Linked DNA regions of Acidicapsa acidisoli. The main gene of each other region encodes a partner of the protein of the gene in region 2 in a complex. Links are inferred from orthologs where the notes say so. Each region holds a gene or a part of one and is shown on either strand. Other genes may lie near its edges.

Region 1 (8,260 bases), on a different replicon or contig from region 2:
TGCTGGCCGCTACGCTTACTGCTTCTGGGCAGACGCCGGTGATCAGTAGTCCTACACCTTTGTCCCAGCTCCTGGCTGAGGCTAACGCAAACAATCCGCAAATCTCAGCAGCCGACCATGGCGCGCGTGCCGCTAGGCAAATGGCGCCGCAGGTGACCACACTACCGGACCCGAAGTTCACCTACCAGCAGTTCAGCGTGGGCAGCCCGAAACCATTTGCGGGATACACCAACAGTAACTTTGCCTACATCGGTATAGGAGCATCGCAGGAACTGCCCTACCCGGGAAAGCTGCGGCTACGAGGACAAGCAGCCGAACGCGATGCTGACACAAAGCAGGCTGAGATTGGGGTGACGAAGACCGGAATTGCCGATGCCGTGAAAGCCGACTATCTCCAATTGGCCTATCTACAGCAGACACTTGGCATCCTGCGACAAAACGAAGCGGTTCTTGACCAGCTCATTCAGGATGTGACTGCTCACTATCAGGTCGGTCAGGGGATGCAGCAGGATGTTCTTCAGGCGCAAGTGAACCGAACCAAAATCGTGAAAGAGATCACCATGCACCATCAGGAGATGGGGCAAGTCCAGGCACACCTCAAAGGGTTGCTCAGTCGGGATCAAGGTTCGCCGGACATTGTTACTGAAGACTTGGTTGAAACCCCGCTCAAACACGCCTCCGATGAGCTTCTTGCGATGGTCCGGCAGAACAATCCTCAGATCCAGGTTGACGCCAGTTCCATTCGGAAAGAGGACGCGCAGGTGGCGTCCGCGAAGCGCGAGGGAAAGCCGGATTTCGAAGTTGGCTATATGTACCAGAACACCGACCGCAAGTACCGGGACTATTACATGTTCACCTTCGATGTGCGATTCCCACGCAAAGCGCGGGTGAACGCGGAGATTGCACAGGCTACTGAGAATCGTTCTGAAGCGCAGCAGACCCTCAACGCACATCTTCAACAGCAACTCGCAGAGGTGCAGGAGGAGTATGTCAAGGCAACGAGCGATGAAGATCTATTGAAGGAATATCGGGAAGGTCTTATCCCACAATCAGACGCGGCATATCGGGCAACCCTGAGCGCCTATGCGTCGAATCGTGAGCCGTTTATTCATGTCCTCTCGTACTTCACGGATGTTCTGAGTCTCAAGCTCGAATATGCCGGAACACTGGAAGATCACGAAGCTGCTTTGGCCCACCTCGAATCCCTGACAGGAGCGACACTGCGATGAACAAATATGTTTGGAGAACTTCTCTCGTCTGGATCGCCATCCTGGCAGTTATTGCAGGGATATGGGCTTACCGCTCTCATGCGATCAAACAGCCAACAGTAATGAATATGCCGATGTCAGGCGATGTTCAGCCTGTTGCCTCTGGTCCACCTGCTACTGCGGACGAGCCAAAGCCATCCATGTCAGATATGCCAGAAATGAAAATGGATGCTCCGCTCGTTCCGGTGCAACTCACGCCCGAGAGAATGCAGAGCATCGGCGTGCGGACTGGCGCGGTCGAATACAAACAACTGAGCGACGATATACGCGCGACCGGCACGGTGGACATCAATGAACGTCTTCTCTCCTATGTGCAGGTGCGCTTCCCCGGCTACATCCGCAAGGTCTTCGCGAGCGCAACCTACCAGTACGTCCATAAAGGAGAGCCGCTCTTCACGATCTACAGCCCCGACCTCGTCGCAACCCAGCAGGAATATCTGCTGGCACGGCAGAATCAGAAGGCATTGAGCGCAAGCACGGTGGACGGAGTTGCATCTGGAGCAGACTCATTGTCAGCCGCGGCAGAACAGCGCTTGGAGCAATGGGAAGTTCCTCAAAGTGAAATCGCAAAGCTGAAGGAGACCGGCAAACCTATTACCGAACTGACCATTAACTCGCCGGTTGAGGGATACATTACCGAACGAAATGCTTTGCCCAATATGTTTGCTGAATCTTCGACCAAGCTATACACCGTCGCGGACCTATCACGCTTATGGGTTTACGCCCAGGTCTTCCAGGATGACATAGGCCGAATAAGACCTGGCGGCACGGCGCAGATTACTGTCGACTCGTATCCAGGCCGCACCTTCTCCGGTCAGATCGAAGAAATCCTGCCGCAAGTAGATATGGCGACGCGCACGGTTCGTGTGCGGCTGGCGATGGCAAATCCGGGACTCAAGCTGAAGCCGGGCATGTTCGTGAATGTCGATCTGAAGACCAGTCTGGGACATCAGCTTGTTGTTCCTGCATCGGCTGTTTTTCAATCCGGCACGCGGCAATTGGTGTTCCTCAATCATGGCAACGGCAGTCTTGAGCCAAAAGAGATCACAATTGGTCCCCGCGTGGGTGATGACTTTGTCGTGCTCAAGGGACTGAAAGCACATGAATCCATCGTGACATCAGCCAGCTTCCTCATCGACTCAGAAAGTCAGCTACAGGCTGCGGCGGGGTCCTTCGTGCCACCACCGCCGGGTGCCGGTGGGACGGCTTCAACAGCGAATGTGCCTGCTGGTGCACAGATGAACGTCGATTTCACCACCGATCCCAACCCGCCGCAAAAAGGCAGCAACGTCTTTCGGGTAAAACTCACAAGTGCCGATGGAACCCCCACTACCGGAGCTGATGTTACGGTCACGTTTTATATGGCCGCCATGCCGGCGATGGGTATGGCGGCAATGAACACAACCGCCAAGCTCAACGACAAAGGCAACGGCATGTATGAAGGAAGCGGTTCCCTAGGCTCGGGAGGCACTTATCAGGTCACCATCTCCGCTCAGAAAAATGGCCAAACAATCGCAACCAAACAATTGCGCGTGAACGCGACAGGAGGCATGTAGTGCTTTCCAAAATCATTGACGTTTGCGCACGCAATCGCTTCTTAGTCTTCACCGGTGTATTGCTGCTCACCCTTGCCGGAATCTGGTCTCTGCATCATGTACCGCTGGACGCACTACCAGACATCTCAGACGTGCAGGTGATCGTTCATGCGGAGTGGGCGGGCGAGCCACCCGATGTGATCGAAGACCAGGTGACCTATCCAATCGTCACCAGTCTCCTTGCCGCGCCTCATGTCAAAGCCGTTCGGGCGCAGACCATGTTGGGCGATTCCTACGTCTATGTGGTTTTTGAGGACGGCACGGATCTCTACTGGGCGCGCTCGCGTGTGATCGAATACCTGCAACAGATCAGCGGACGCTTACCGGAGAACGTGCATCCTTCGATTGGTCCCGATGCAACAGGAGCGGGCTGGGTCTACGAGTATGCCATCGTTGATAAGAGCGGCACGCATAGTCTTGCCGACCTGCGCAGCTTGCAGGATTGGCATCTGCGCTATGCGCTGGAAACCGTGCCGGGAGTTGCTGAAGTCGCCAGCATCGGCGGCTTTGTGCGGCAGTATCAGGTACAGCTCGATCCCAACAAGCTGCTTGCGTATGGCATCCCACTTTCTACCGTCATTGACAAAGTAAAGATGAGCACGAATGAAGTGGGCGGTCGCGTTCTTAACTTGAGCGGCGCGGAGTATATGATTCGCGGTCTCGGCTATTTGCGTTCGCTGGATGATCTAACTACGGTTGCCGTCGGCAGTAAAAATGGGACACCTATCCTGATACGCGATCTGGGAACGGTGAGTTTCGGCCCAGACATCCGCGAAGGGGTTGCAGAGTGGCATGGAGACGGGGAGACCGTCGGCGGGATTATCGTCATGCGCCAGGGAATGAACGCGCTCAATGTAATAAACGGGGTCAAACAAAAACTGCGTGAGATCGCACCATCTCTGCCGCCCGGCGTCCAGATCATGACGGGATACGATCGTTCCGATTTGATTGAATCATCGATCAAAACACTACAGCGCGATTTGACCGAAGAAGCCATTATCGTCAGCCTGGTAATCATCGTCTTCCTATCTCATTTCCGCTCTGCGCTTATAGCGATTCTTGCTTTGCCCATCGCGGTGCTGATGTCTTTCATCCCGATGTACTGGCTGGGGGTAAGTTCGAACGTCATGTCGCTGGGCGGCATTGCATTGGCGATTGGAGTGCTCGTCGATGCCTCCATTGTGATGGTCGAAAATGGCTACCGCCATCTTTCGGAAAGGCAGGAGGATGAAGCCAACCCTGTGTCGGAACCGGAGCGGCATATCATTCTCGTCAACTCGGCCAAGCAGGTTGGCCCTGCGCTCTTCTTGTCGCTGATTATCATCGTGGTTTCTTTCATGCCGGTCTTCCTGCTCGAAGCGCAGGAAGGACGCATGTTCCGCCCGCTCGCATGGACCAAGACTCTTGCGGTCGGCTCCTCGTCCATCCTTGCCATTACGCTCGTCCCGGTTCTGATGGTGATGCTGATTCGCGGGCGGCTCAAGCCGGAGAATGCGAATCCAATCTCACGGATCACACAGGCGATTTATCTGCCTATCTTGAAATTCTGCCTGCGACACCGCTGGCTCACCATTGTGGTCAACATGATCTTCCTGCTGGTCACGTTTCCACTTGCAACCCGTTTGGGCAGCCAGTTCATGCCGGCTCTCTTTGAAGGCTCCGCTCTCTATATGCCGACCGCTCTTCCCGGCATCTCCATTGAACAGGCAAAGGTGCTCCTGCAACAGCAGGACCGAGTTCTTCGCAGCTTCCCGGAAGTTGCCAGCGTATTCGGCGCGGTTGGCAGATCGGACAGCGCAACCGACAATGCGCCACTCGATATGTATGACACCACGCTCATGCTCAAACCGCGGGAGCAATGGCCTGCGGGGATGACCTACGAAAAGCTCATCCAGCAAATGGATGACAAACTCCAGTTTCCGGGGCTCTCAAATACCTGGACAAGCCCGGTCGAAAACCGCCTGGACATGGAATTGACCGGCATCAAGACACCGCTGGGCATAAAGGTGCAAGGGCCGAATGTCGACGGGATTCAGCAATTGGCTTCGCAGCTTCAGGCTGTTCTCTCCGGACTTCCGCAGGTACGATCTGTCTTTGCTGAGAAGGTCGCACAGGGTTTCTACGTCAATGTTGAAGTCAAGCGGGAGGAGGCGGCGCGTTACGGTCTCACGATCGCGGATGTTCAGACGGCGGTTTCATCCGGCATTGGCGGACAGAACATCGCGGAGAACATTGAGGGCCGCGAACGCTATCCCATCAATGTCCGCTATCAGAGGGACTTTCGCGACAATGTCGAGAAGATGCGCGGGGTGCTGATCGGCACTCCTTCGGGTGCGCAAATTCCACTTGATCAGGTAGCAACAATTTCCTTCACGCATGGTCCGGCTATGATCCGAGACGAAGACGGTGCGTTGACCGGGTACATCTACATCGATCTCACAAATTCCGATTACGGGGGCTTCGTCGTGCAGGCAAGCAAACTCATTCACGACAAACTGGCCCTGCCTGCAAATTACACCTTCCAATGGTCGGGAGAATATGAACTCGAACTGCGTGCGAAGCAGCGATTGCAACTGATTCTCCCGGTCGTCTTCTTCGTAATTTTCATGTTGCTGTACCTGGTCTTTCGCTCAGTTGCCGAAGCGCTTGTTCTCGTCTTTCCAACCATCTATGCGATGAGTGGAGGATTGCTCCTGCAATGGCTTCTTCACTACAACTTCAGTGTCGCCGTTGCGGTCGGCTACATTGCACTCTTTGGAATCGCCGTAGAGACCGGCGTGGTCATGGTGGTTTATCTCCATGAGGCGCTCGAACATAAGCTACAATCCGGCAAGACATTGACGAATGCCGATGTGGAGGAAGCGGCCATTGAAGGCGCTGTTCATCGCTTGCGGCCAAAGCTCATGACAGTCTGCGCCGTTCTCGCCAGTCTTGTCCCTATTCTCTGGGAGTCCGGTATCGGCTCCGACGTGATGAAACCCATTGCCGCGCCTATCGTAGGCGGCATGATTACCTCCACTATCCACGTCCTGATCCTGGTGCCCGTCTTCTTCGTCATGATGAAGGAGCGGGCATTGCGGAAAGGACAGCTACATGCGCGGAGCCACGATTCCGGCGCCAATGATTGAGAATGTCTTGCTCCATTCGTCGCCGTAGATTCAGCAGCAGCCACAGCTCTCGCCGCGCAGAGCGCGTCGCCCCTCGACTATCAGGATGGGCAAGGCTAACAGTGCTGCTGCTGAATCCACCCAATAGATATGCCAGAGGGCATTGACGGCCAGTCCCGACAAGGTTATAGCGGCAAGATAGGCACAGGTAGCCGACTGCACTGCATCTGCAGCCAGGGCCCGGTTGTCTGTCTGCTGTGCGCTTCTACGCTTCATCCAGGCGAGGATCGGCATTACGAGGAGCGCAGCAAGTGTGATGGCTATGCCGCTGCAACTGGTCTCCGGCTTGACGCGATATAGAAGCGAAAGGAGCGTTACGAGAGCGACAACTCCTGCAAGAATAAAAAGCAGGATTCCAGCCAGCCGTGCGGCACGGTCTCTTGTGAGCGGAAACGACGGGACAATCGCCAACAGAACCACGGTCGCCGATAGCAGTTCAACAAAGCTGTCTGCCCCAAATGCAAGAAGTGCAGGACTATGCGCCGTCACCGCTCCATAAACAGATACGCCGCACTCGGCCAGCATCCACACCAGAGTGATGCCCTGAAGCCAGACGATCAGGCGTGACGAATTTGGAGGTGAGGAGCACACGATGTTCCTGCTACTCGACTGGGTCTCGTATTGGATGAACTGCTCCACAACAAAGTCTATCTGTTGCAGCTATGCCGGAGCTACATTTGCTCTCAACTGCTCCCGCACCAGAAGATCCAAGACACGCCGCTTGACCTCATCGCGGGTCTGTCTTACCGATTCGATTCCTTGTCCTTTGGGATCGGGCAACGGCCAATCGTCGCGCCTGAGCCCAGGGACGTAGGGACATTCATCTCCACAACCCATCGTGACCAGCATCTCGGCATTCTGTGCCAACTCTGCTGTGAGCTTCTGAGGCTTTGCATTAGTGAGGTCGATTCCCACTTCGCGCATTGCGTCTACTACTACCGGATGGACATGCTCGGCGGGATGAGTCCCGGCAGAAATACCACGCGCCAAATCGGGATCGGCCAGCTGGTTGAAGAATGCTGCCGACATCTGCGAACGCCCGGCATTATGAACACAGGCAAAAATGAAAGTACGCATCTCAGGTCTTATTCCTTTGATTGAGTGGGCATCTATTGATGTCCTATCTTGTGGATTTCTTTCTGTATGGCGAGTTGGTCAAGAGTAGAGAGAGGCAAAGATAAAAATACGCTGCCTCTACGAGCCGCAAGTCGGACCGCAGCAATTCTGGTTTGCGACAGCCGGTTTCACGGCATAAACCTTCACGCTGGCTGCGACGGAATTGACATCATATTCGGAAAGGAGCTTGGTCAAGTCCTCGTGAAGGCTCGCGTGTGCGGGCGCGTCGCTGGAGCAGCAGGCATCTGCCAGCACCGTCAAACCATTGACTGAGGCCATTGACGGAGAGCAGCACCCGGCCTGATTTTCAACCTTCGCATAGGCGTTCAGATCGGCTCCGCTATCCACAATCTCTACATGCTCAAATCCTGCGGCGTGTAGCCCGTCACGGTAGTCGTCTATCTTGATCGCCCCGCCGATACAACCGACATACGCCGCTATGCTCTGTGCCATAGCAGGCGGCAACTCAGCCTTGAGTGCAATGTCGCTTACCGCGAGTCTTCCACCAGGTTTGAGCACCCGTGCGATCTCGCGGAAGACAGCGGGCTTGTCGGGAGCCAGATTAATGACGCAGTTACTGATGACGCAATCGACCGACCCATCCGCCAGGGGAAGATGGTCAATGGTCCCAAGATAAAACTCGACATTCTGGTATCCACCGTTTTGTGCGTTTGTTCGGGCACGTTCGATCATCGCGGGCGTCATATCAACGCCGATGGCCTTCCCGGTGGGGCCGACCATGGGCGATGCCAGAAAGACATCCATGCCGCCGCCCGATCCCAGATCAACGACCACCTCACCCGCACGTATGGAAGCAATCGCGGTGGGATTCCCACAGGAAAGCCCCATGTTGGCTTCGGCAGGAATTGAAGTCAGTTCAGCCGGACTATATCCAAAGGCCTCTGCGACCGCCTTCACGCCTGGATCTTTGCTGGAGAGCGTGCTCTCTGCGACCGCTCCGTACTTTGACCGCACCGATTCGAGCAATTGTTCTGTCATAGCGCCTCCTGATATATCTGCCAAACTGAATATATTTCCGCTGTACACATCTGTCAATGCGAATATAATCACGATATGGCAGCGAGACAGAAGACATTTGATATTGAACGGTTCT
Region 2 (8,253 bases):
CTGCTTGCCGAAGGTGTCGTGCAGAAGACGCGAAGCAAAATCCAGCCCGCCGTGCATCATCACGTGCTGAGTCTCAAGCAGTTCCCAGAACTCTTCCAGAACGGCGCTCGAAACCTCCGGCGGAACAGACCTGAGATCGGCCAGTTCTTCCGTAATCCGCTGCACATCCATCTCCGGAAGAGAACGAAGAATTTCTTTGGCGATGTCCTCGCCAACAGCGACCATCAGTATCGCCGCCTTGCGCACTCCGTTCATCTGCGCAGTCAGCCTCCGCTGCGGCGCTGCATCCTGTCCAAACTCGGCCAACGCGATCCTCCTGTCCAGCCACTTGCAGTTTCTGTTGCACGTTGTCGACTTCGAGAATTTAGTCGGAGTGAATCCAACTCTGCAGCAATCGGGAGCTCTGTGCCGGATCGCGCTTCAACGTTTCCGTGACCTGATCGAAGACGCGTTGCACGCGTTGCCGTTCCGAATCCAACGATGCCTGTTCCGGGGTAAGCAGACCCTCCGGTTGGGCGGGCGGCGCGGCAAGAACCGGCTGTTTGCCTGCGGGGAGTGCCGACTCCCTGGCATGTTTCAGCGCCGGCCGGATGGCAAGCGTGATCAGCAGTACCAATCCCACCAGCAAAGTCGCAAACTTCACGAGAACAGGCGATCGTTCGATCATCGCCAATGCCCTGCTCAAAAGTGACGGAGATGCAGCATTGCGGTTCTCGTCGAAGCTCATATCCTGCACCGTCACAATATCGCCCCGGCTCCCGTCAAATCCGACCGCTGCCTGAGCCAGTGAAGTCAGCATCCGCAACTCTTCAGCGCTGCGTGGCTTCCAACTGGGATTCTTGCCGTTCGGATCTCCGGCTGCGGCTTCCATGCGGTCGTTGACCACGATGGCTGCCGTCAGACGGCGAATGTGTCCCGGCTCCTGCGTCACATGCCGAACGGTCTTCGACGCTCCATACGTTCCACTCTCGGTTTTGGCGCTCTGCGGCGGCGTCACCTGCTGTGGATAGACCGGAAGAGCCTGAGAGTTGGGGGCATTGCTCGCCGTTCCCGGAACCCCCACCGGCACTTGTTGAGGAGAGGTCGTCTGCTCGGTGCGTTGCATGGAAAGCGTAACCACCTTGGCGGGGTCGTAACTCTCTTCCGTGACGTCCGTGGATGTAGGATCATAATCCACCGTTACAGATGCGCGCACATTTCCCTGTCCGGTTACCGGTTCGAGGGTTTCGACCAGCTTCGCTTCCAAACCTTCTTCCATCCCCAGCCGGATCGCCTCGCCGGTCTTCGGACCCAGCGGCAGATGACCGCTCGCATCGATCAGAGACACCTGCGCCGGAGACAACCCATCGACGGCCGACGCCACGAGGTTGCGAATCGCTTCATCTTCGCCATCCGCCAGCGTACGATGACGCAGCGTCAACACGACCGCCGCTTTGGCGGGTCGCTCTTGGTCGCGAAAGAGCGATTCATGCGGCATCACCAGATGCACGCGCGCCGACTGTACATCGGCCAGCGTAGCGACCGTATGCTCCAGTTCGCCCTCCAGCGCTCGCTGGTAGTTCACCTGTTCGTCGAACTCCGATCCGACCCAGTTGGGCTTATCGAAGAGCTCAAACCCCATCCGTCCGCTGCGCGGTCCGCCCTTGGACGCGGTCGCAAGACGCGCCTTGTCCAGCTGCGGAGCGGGAACTCGAATCGCCGTTCCGTTGGCCGCCAGATCGAATGGTATCTGCGCCTGGGTAAGAACCTGCGCCATCTGCCGCGAATCCTCCGGATCGAGACCGGCATACAGCGTTCGCCAATCCGTTCGAGTGCCGTACCAGGCCATACCAGAGATCGTTGCCAGGATGAGGGCTGCTCCGATCAAAGCCCAATTGCGCTGCCGAGGCGGCAACAGCGCCCATTGCGCTGCACCTTTGCTCCAGTAATCCCCGAAGACTCCGAGCGCACCCTGCGCTCCGACCGGCTCTGGAATCCCCGGAGTCGGCGATTTCTTATCTAACTGTGCTCCAGCTGCCATGGCTCCCCATCAATCCGACTTGAACGGCTAGAACTGCATTCCCATGACCTGCTGGTAGGCCGCCAGCGCCTTGTTGCGCACCGAGAGCACCAGCTCAAAACCCATCCCTGCCTTTTGCGATGCAATCATCGCCTCGTGCACATCCACGCCCTTGCCCGTCATCAGGCCTTCGATTGCCGTCTTCGCCTGCTTCTCAAGCTGCTCCACCTGCCCCATGGCGTCGGTGAAAACGTCGGCAAAGGGAGCCGGAGCGCCCGCAACAGCGCCGTGTAAATCCGTAATGCCGGGCGCGAATGCCACACCGTTCGCCGGACCGGCCTCGAGCGGTGCACCGAAGAGAGAAACTGGAGTCTGCGTCACTGGCAACATGCATCTGCCTTTCTGGTTTGCGATTCGGCAGCCGGCTTCACTTGGAGATATCCAAGGCCGAACTGATCATCGATTTCTCGGCCTGCACTGCCGAAGCATTCAGGCCGTAGGCCCGCGTCGCTCCCATCAGGTCGACCATCTCGGTAAGCGGGTTGATATCCGGATAAGAGACATATCCCTCAGCGTCCGCGTCTGGGTGGCTGGGATCGTAGCGCTTCAGCGGAGGCGCCGTATCCTGCACAACCGCTGCAATGTGTACTCCCGGTGCGATATTGCCGCCAGCGAGCGACCCCGTAGGCAACCCGGGCGCAAATCCGGAAAAGGGACCCTGGCCCGGAGCAGCCATCGACGCATCAAGCTGATTGGCAAACTCCGGGTCGCCTCTGCCAGCCGCAAAGACCACGTGCTGGCGGTGATAGGGCGTGCCCGCAGAAGTCCGTGTCGTTTCCGCGTTGGCCATGTTGGCCGCCACCACTTCGGCGCGCATTCGCTCCGCCTGCATCGCCGATCCGGATTGATCGATCATTCCAAAGAGATTCACTCGTCGGCTCCCGTTCCCGCGTTTCTATTTCGCGTCCGCGTGGATCGCGTCCATGATCCCGTTGTACTGCCCCTTGAGCAGCGCCACTCCGGCCTTGAACCGCAACTGCGCCTCGGCCAGATTCAAGCCCTCCCGGTCCATCGAGACGTTGTTTCCATCCGGCCGCACAATCAGGCCATCCTCGGCGATCAACTGCGGCTCAGGAAGCGCCTCGTCCGAGTCGATAGCATTCATCGCCTGCCGCATCTCGCCCTCAAAGTCCATCCCTACAGCGCGATAGCCGGGAGTATCGATATTTGCCATATTGGCGGACGTCAACTGGATCTGACGGGTATTGAGGTCCAGATACCTGGCAATTTTGTCGCTTAAATCCGTAGCTATCTGCATACTCTCCTGACTTCCTCTGCGCTTTCGGAACTCGCTGGCAGAGTTGCATTCGCTCAACCACGCGAACCAGACACAGCCTAGAAACTTCTAATGCAATTCCCGGAACTGCATCACAGCACAAACAAAGCTTCTTCAATTCACCGGGACCAAGCCAAAATCAATCTCATCCCGAGAAATCACTGGCTCGTCTCCAGCCAGAATCGCGGCTCGCTCCAACACATGCTCCAACTCCCGCACGTTTCCTGGCCATGGGTGACCGGAGAGCTTTGACATGGCGCCGGGATCGATCCGCTTCACGGGCGACTTACGCCCCATCCTCTCCAGGAAATGACCCACGAGTTGCGGCAGATCTTCCATGTGTTCCGACAGAGCCGGAGTCCGAATCAGAAAAACAGCCAGCCGGTAATACAAGTCGGCGCGAAACAGCCCCTTCTGCGCTAATTCCGCCATAGGCTGGTGGGTCGCGGCAACAATTCGCACATCTACCTTGACCCTCTCGTTATCCCCAATCCGCTGCAACTCGCCGCTCTCGAAGAACCGCAGGAGCTTCGATTGCAGCGCCAGCGGAATCTCACCGATCTCATCCAGAAACAGCGTTCCGCCGTCGGCCGACTCAATCCTCCCGATTCGCCCCTGTACCGCGCCGGTAAATGCACCCCGAGTGTGACCGAAAAGCTCCGCCTCAAGGAGTGCCTCGGGAATAGCCGCGCAATTGATGGCAACAAATGGTTTACGGCTTCGGGTCGAAAGGCGGTGCAGCGCCTCGGCTACCAGTTCTTTTCCCGTCCCGGTCGGCCCCTCAATCAACACTGGAGTCGACCTGGCGGCAACCAAACGGATGCGGCGGCTCACATCCAGCATGACCGCGCTGGATCCGATCAGCTCCGGAATAGGTTCCGTCTGGGCCTCGCGGCGGGCAACAATCATTGCGGGCACTCCACCTCCGGCAAGAGAAACGGGAATTCCGGCTCCTTGCTGAGGCGACTGAGCCAGCCGAGTCAGATCGGTCGATTTGTCATTGCTGCTCTGCCTGGACGGGCTCTCCGAAGCCGACATACATACAGGATTTCTGAGCCCAGAGTCGAACGCTTGAGGGCGTTGTTGTCCACGGGCAAGAAAGAGTTGCGCGATGGAATCACTTCTTTCCTCCAATTCGGGCGCTGCCTGCCAGGACGCCGTGTCACTCTCCAGGCTCCGCAGTGCGTACAGTAACTCCTGGCGGTGAGGACTGCGAGTGCCCTCTTGAAATGGTGTGCCGTCGGTCATCATCACGTCGACAAGCGGGTTTTCGCGATGAAACTCCGATAGAAACTCGTTCACTTCCAGATCGGCCAGCCACGGATCGATGACCATCGCATCCAGTTGCGGCATCGCCGTTTTGGCAGCCAGCCAGGCTTCCGCGCCGCCGGGAGCTTCCAGAACCTGCCAGCGCAGGCCAGACAAACATTCGCGCAGCCGTGCGCGAAGGCTCGCATCGGCACTCGCAATCAGGACAGTCTTTGTTCGCGACCGGGTCGACACCAGCGGAGCGGTCGGTGCAACGATCGAATTTGCGGACGAAATGACACTGTGCAACATGCGCTGCTCTCCTTGGATAGCGTTATGTAACTAAGAGTTGAGAATCGCTCTCTGAGTTCACTGCTTCAGGCGATCGGGACCGGACTGGATTCAGAACTGTTCAGCGGATCAGGATGCGCTATCGGAACCGTGCCCGCCAATGCGTTCCGGCTGTTTTGGGCTGCAAGCAAAGCCTGCACCGAAACCTGCATCTCCGTCTCGGTTGGCACCACATACCCCTGCCCGCGAACAGTGCGCAACAGGAAGCCCGGGGGAGGATCTTTCAGCTTGCGGCGCAAGTAGTTGATGTACACGTCGACGATGTTGGTCGTCTGGGCCGGCTCCATATCCCACACCGCATCCAGTAGTTCGACCCGGGAGACACACTGGCCTCGATTCAGCATCAGGTGCTCCAGCAGCGCGAACTCTTTGTTGGTCAGAGCGATTACCTGATTCCCCCGCCTTGCTGTATGCTCCAGCCGGTCTAGTTCAAGGTCTCCTGCTCGGAGAATCAATCTCGCCTCCCGTTTCCGCCGGACAAGTGCCCTGCACCGTGCGCGCAGTTCGTGCAGGCTGAACGGCTTCACCATCAGGTCGTCTGCGCCCAGATCAAGACACCGAATGCGCGTTTCCACTTCCTGCCGGCCGGTCAGGATCAAGATCGGCAGCTGAGGGTCGATAGCTCGCATTTCGGCAAGCGCCTGCTCCCCGTCCAGCACCGGCAGATTCAAATCCAGAATCGTCAAATCCGGGAGTTCGTCCCGAAATGCCCCCAGAGCCTCGACGCCGTCATAAGCACAACGCACCCGGTGACCGTCTGCTTCCATGCCTCGCCTCAAGAACATCGCCAGCGCCTGGTCGTCTTCGACTATCAGCAACTTCATGAACTCGCTCCCGGAGGTCAGACGCCATGTATTTTTGCTGGCGGCAACTGCCTCACCTCCACACTGCCCTGTGAGCCGAAGGTGCCTCAATGGAATTCCATTAGGAGAATCTGGAGAGTTCCGGGATTGGGAGAAGTTGAAAGGCATTCCCAAAAATGCTTCCAAATGGAACACTTCTGAGGGGAAGATCATTGGAATCCTCCCACCGCGCCCGACAGCCTTCACAATCTGTTGGGGAAGGTAGAGCGAAAATAGTTCTGGCTATTTCGCTTTTCATTCGCTAGAATGCGCCCATGGCTGTTACACGCAGACAAAAAGAGGTTCTCGACTTCCTGGAATCGTTCGTCAACCGCAATGGCTACTCGCCTTCCTTTGAAGAGATCGCGCGAGGATTGGATCTGAAGTCGCTTGCCACTGTTCACAAGCACATCACCAACCTCGAAAAGAAGGGGCTGCTGGACCGGGTTCACAATCGGAGCCGTTCCATCGACGTTGTGCCTGTCGGCACGCGCACCCGGACCAGCGAGCGCTTGCCCCTGATGGGTAGAATTGCCGCCGGTCTTCCGGTCGAGGCGGCCGAGAACACCGAGAGCATCTCCTTGCATGATGTGGTGGGAAACAAGGATGTCTTCGCACTTGAGGTGCGGGGTGATTCGATGCGTGACGAGCACATCATCAGCGGCGACTACGTCCTCGTCGAACGCACCCGCACCGCCCGTCAAGGCGAGATTGTGGTCGCCCTGGTGCGCGGGTCGGAAACCACCTTAAAACGCTTTTATCTGGAAGGCGGCCAAGTACGCCTGCAACCGGCGAATCTAGAAATGGACCCCATCTTCGTCCCTGCCGCGCAGGTCGCAATTCAGGGACGAGTCCTTGGAGTCATCCGCCGCTATCGCTGACTTATGGCTGTCTTAGAGACAAAAAAGCGGCCAGGCATTAAAGCCGCCGGCCGCTTTTTGATGTCTTAATTCACGCTGGCAGGAGACAATGCCAGAACGCGATTGACCTTTTCTTCGATCACTTCCCGGGGCACATACCCGACAATCTGATCTGCAACCTTACCACCCTTGAAGATCAGCAATGCCGGAATTCCGCGGATTCCATAACGCGAAGGCGTAGCGCCATTCTTGTCGACATCCACCTTGACTACCTTCAGTTTACCGGCATACGCCGTCGCTAAATCGTCAACGATCGGGGCGATTGCCTTACAGGGGCCGCACCAAACCGCCCAAAAGTCTACCAGGACAGGCTGCTCCGATTGCAGCACTTCCTGATCGAACGTTGCATCACTCACTTCAAACACTGCGTTTCCGGCCATGATTCTCCTCGCGGTCTTGACAGTCAAGATTGCCACTCTCTGTCAGTCTAACCGCACCTGCCAGTTTATGAGATGCAATTGATCGCCGGAAGTCGCAAAGGCAACGGTCTAGGGCTAAAAACCCAGAGCCCAAACTGCACCAAGCCCAAAATGAACCTGAATATAAAAGCGCCCGGACTCCATCAAGGAATCTCGGGCGCTAGAGCAGCCCTCCCCCAGAACTGCCCACACGGTGAATCTAGGTTTTCTTCCGATCAAAAGCAAGAAATCTTAGGTAACACTGAAGGTAATCACCATCGGGGGATGTATTACTTGCTAACTACCATGGAATAAGCGGTTCAGCGGCGATAACTCCTTGCCTCTCCCTTATCTTTCCGCCGGTTCTAATTCATTGATGGAATTCAAGTTTCTTGTCACACCTCTTCGCTCAAACCGGACCGCCAGGATCTCCGCTTCCGCCTGTCCGGAAATAGCATCCCGAACCGCCTCGCAGGCGCCCGCGACCCATTCGTCTCCGGAAAGTACGAGCAAGACCGATGGTCCCGCGCCGCTCAAGGCTGCGCCCAGAATTCCCTCGCTCCCGGCTAGCGGAAGCAGAAGCGGCAGCAGCGGACAGATCTCCGATCGATATGGCTGGTGAATCCGGTCGGCCATCGCCGGACGCAGCAGGTCCCCGCGTCCCTGCGCAAAGGCGAGTCCCAGAAGAGCCGCCGCCTGAATATTTGCGACCGCATCGGCGCGCGAATACCTCTCCGGGAGCACGGCCCGCGCTTTGCTGGTGGCCAGCGGCGCCGTGGGCATCACAACCATCGCTCGCCAATCAGCGGGAGGCTCGACCCGCGCCGAGTGAATCACCCCACCTTCATAAGCGGCGACAACCATCCCTCCCAGCCAGCACGCGGCCGCGTTGTCCGGATGCCCTTCCAGCGCACACGCCTCTGACAGAATCCGCTCGCTGCTCCAGTTCAACCCGCCAAAATGCGAGGCAAGCGCAATCGCCGCCAGCCGTCCAGCCGCGGAAGAACCGCAGCCCATGCCCAACGGAATCTGATTCTCCATCCGCAGGGCCAGCGGAACCACGTCCCGCCCTTCCCGCGCCAGCAGAGTGCGATATGTCTCCAGAATGAGGTTGTCTTCCAGCCGCGAACACAAATCCGCATTCCGGCCCGCCGCAGAA

The links.
Region 1: the proteins of trxA (region 2) and OHL23_RS01620 are in contact, whole or in part, in an NMR structure (PDB 2IPA), measured with the Bacillus subtilis proteins. The link is inferred for Acidicapsa acidisoli from one-to-one orthologs.

The regions. Positions count from the first base shown.
Region 1 is NZ_JAGSYI010000001.1:414,335-422,594, forward strand. The notes cover bases 5,400-8,260. They hold OHL23_RS01620 (arsenate reductase/protein-tyrosine-phosphatase family protein), read right to left. Parts: upstream 7,108-8,260; coding sequence 6,691-7,107; downstream 5,400-6,690. Other genes in these bases: OHL23_RS01610 (efflux RND transporter permease subunit), read left to right, coding at 5,400-5,991; OHL23_RS01615 (cation transporter), read right to left, coding at 6,022-6,621; arsM (arsenite methyltransferase), read right to left, coding at 7,225-8,145; OHL23_RS01630 (ArsR/SmtB family transcription factor), read left to right, coding at 8,221-8,260. Outside these bases: OHL23_RS01600 (TolC family protein), read left to right, coding at 1-1,229; OHL23_RS01605 (efflux RND transporter periplasmic adaptor subunit), read left to right, coding at 1,226-2,824; more of OHL23_RS01610, read left to right, coding at 2,824-5,399. UniProt on the Bacillus subtilis protein: Catalyzes the reduction of arsenate [As(V)] to arsenite [As(III)]. In vitro, can dephosphorylate para-nitrophenyl phosphate (pNPP).
Region 2 is NZ_JAGSYI010000002.1:519,552-527,804, forward strand. Bases 5,400-8,253 are described here. They hold trxA (thioredoxin), read right to left. Parts: upstream 7,077-8,253; coding sequence 6,723-7,076; downstream 5,400-6,722. Other genes in these bases: OHL23_RS12205 (response regulator transcription factor), read right to left, coding at 5,400-5,758; lexA (transcriptional repressor LexA), read left to right, coding at 6,052-6,657; thrB (homoserine kinase), read right to left, coding at 7,443-8,253. Outside these bases: flagellar motor switch protein FliG, read right to left, coding at 1-306; flagellar basal-body MS-ring/collar protein FliF, read right to left, coding at 365-2,020; flagellar hook-basal body complex protein FliE, read right to left, coding at 2,048-2,389; flagellar basal body rod protein FlgC, read right to left, coding at 2,427-2,930; flagellar basal body rod protein FlgB, read right to left, coding at 2,955-3,317; OHL23_RS12200 (sigma-54-dependent transcriptional regulator), read right to left, coding at 3,450-4,895; more of OHL23_RS12205, read right to left, coding at 4,961-5,399. UniProt on the Bacillus subtilis protein: Participates in various redox reactions through the reversible oxidation of its active center dithiol to a disulfide and catalyzes dithiol-disulfide exchange reactions.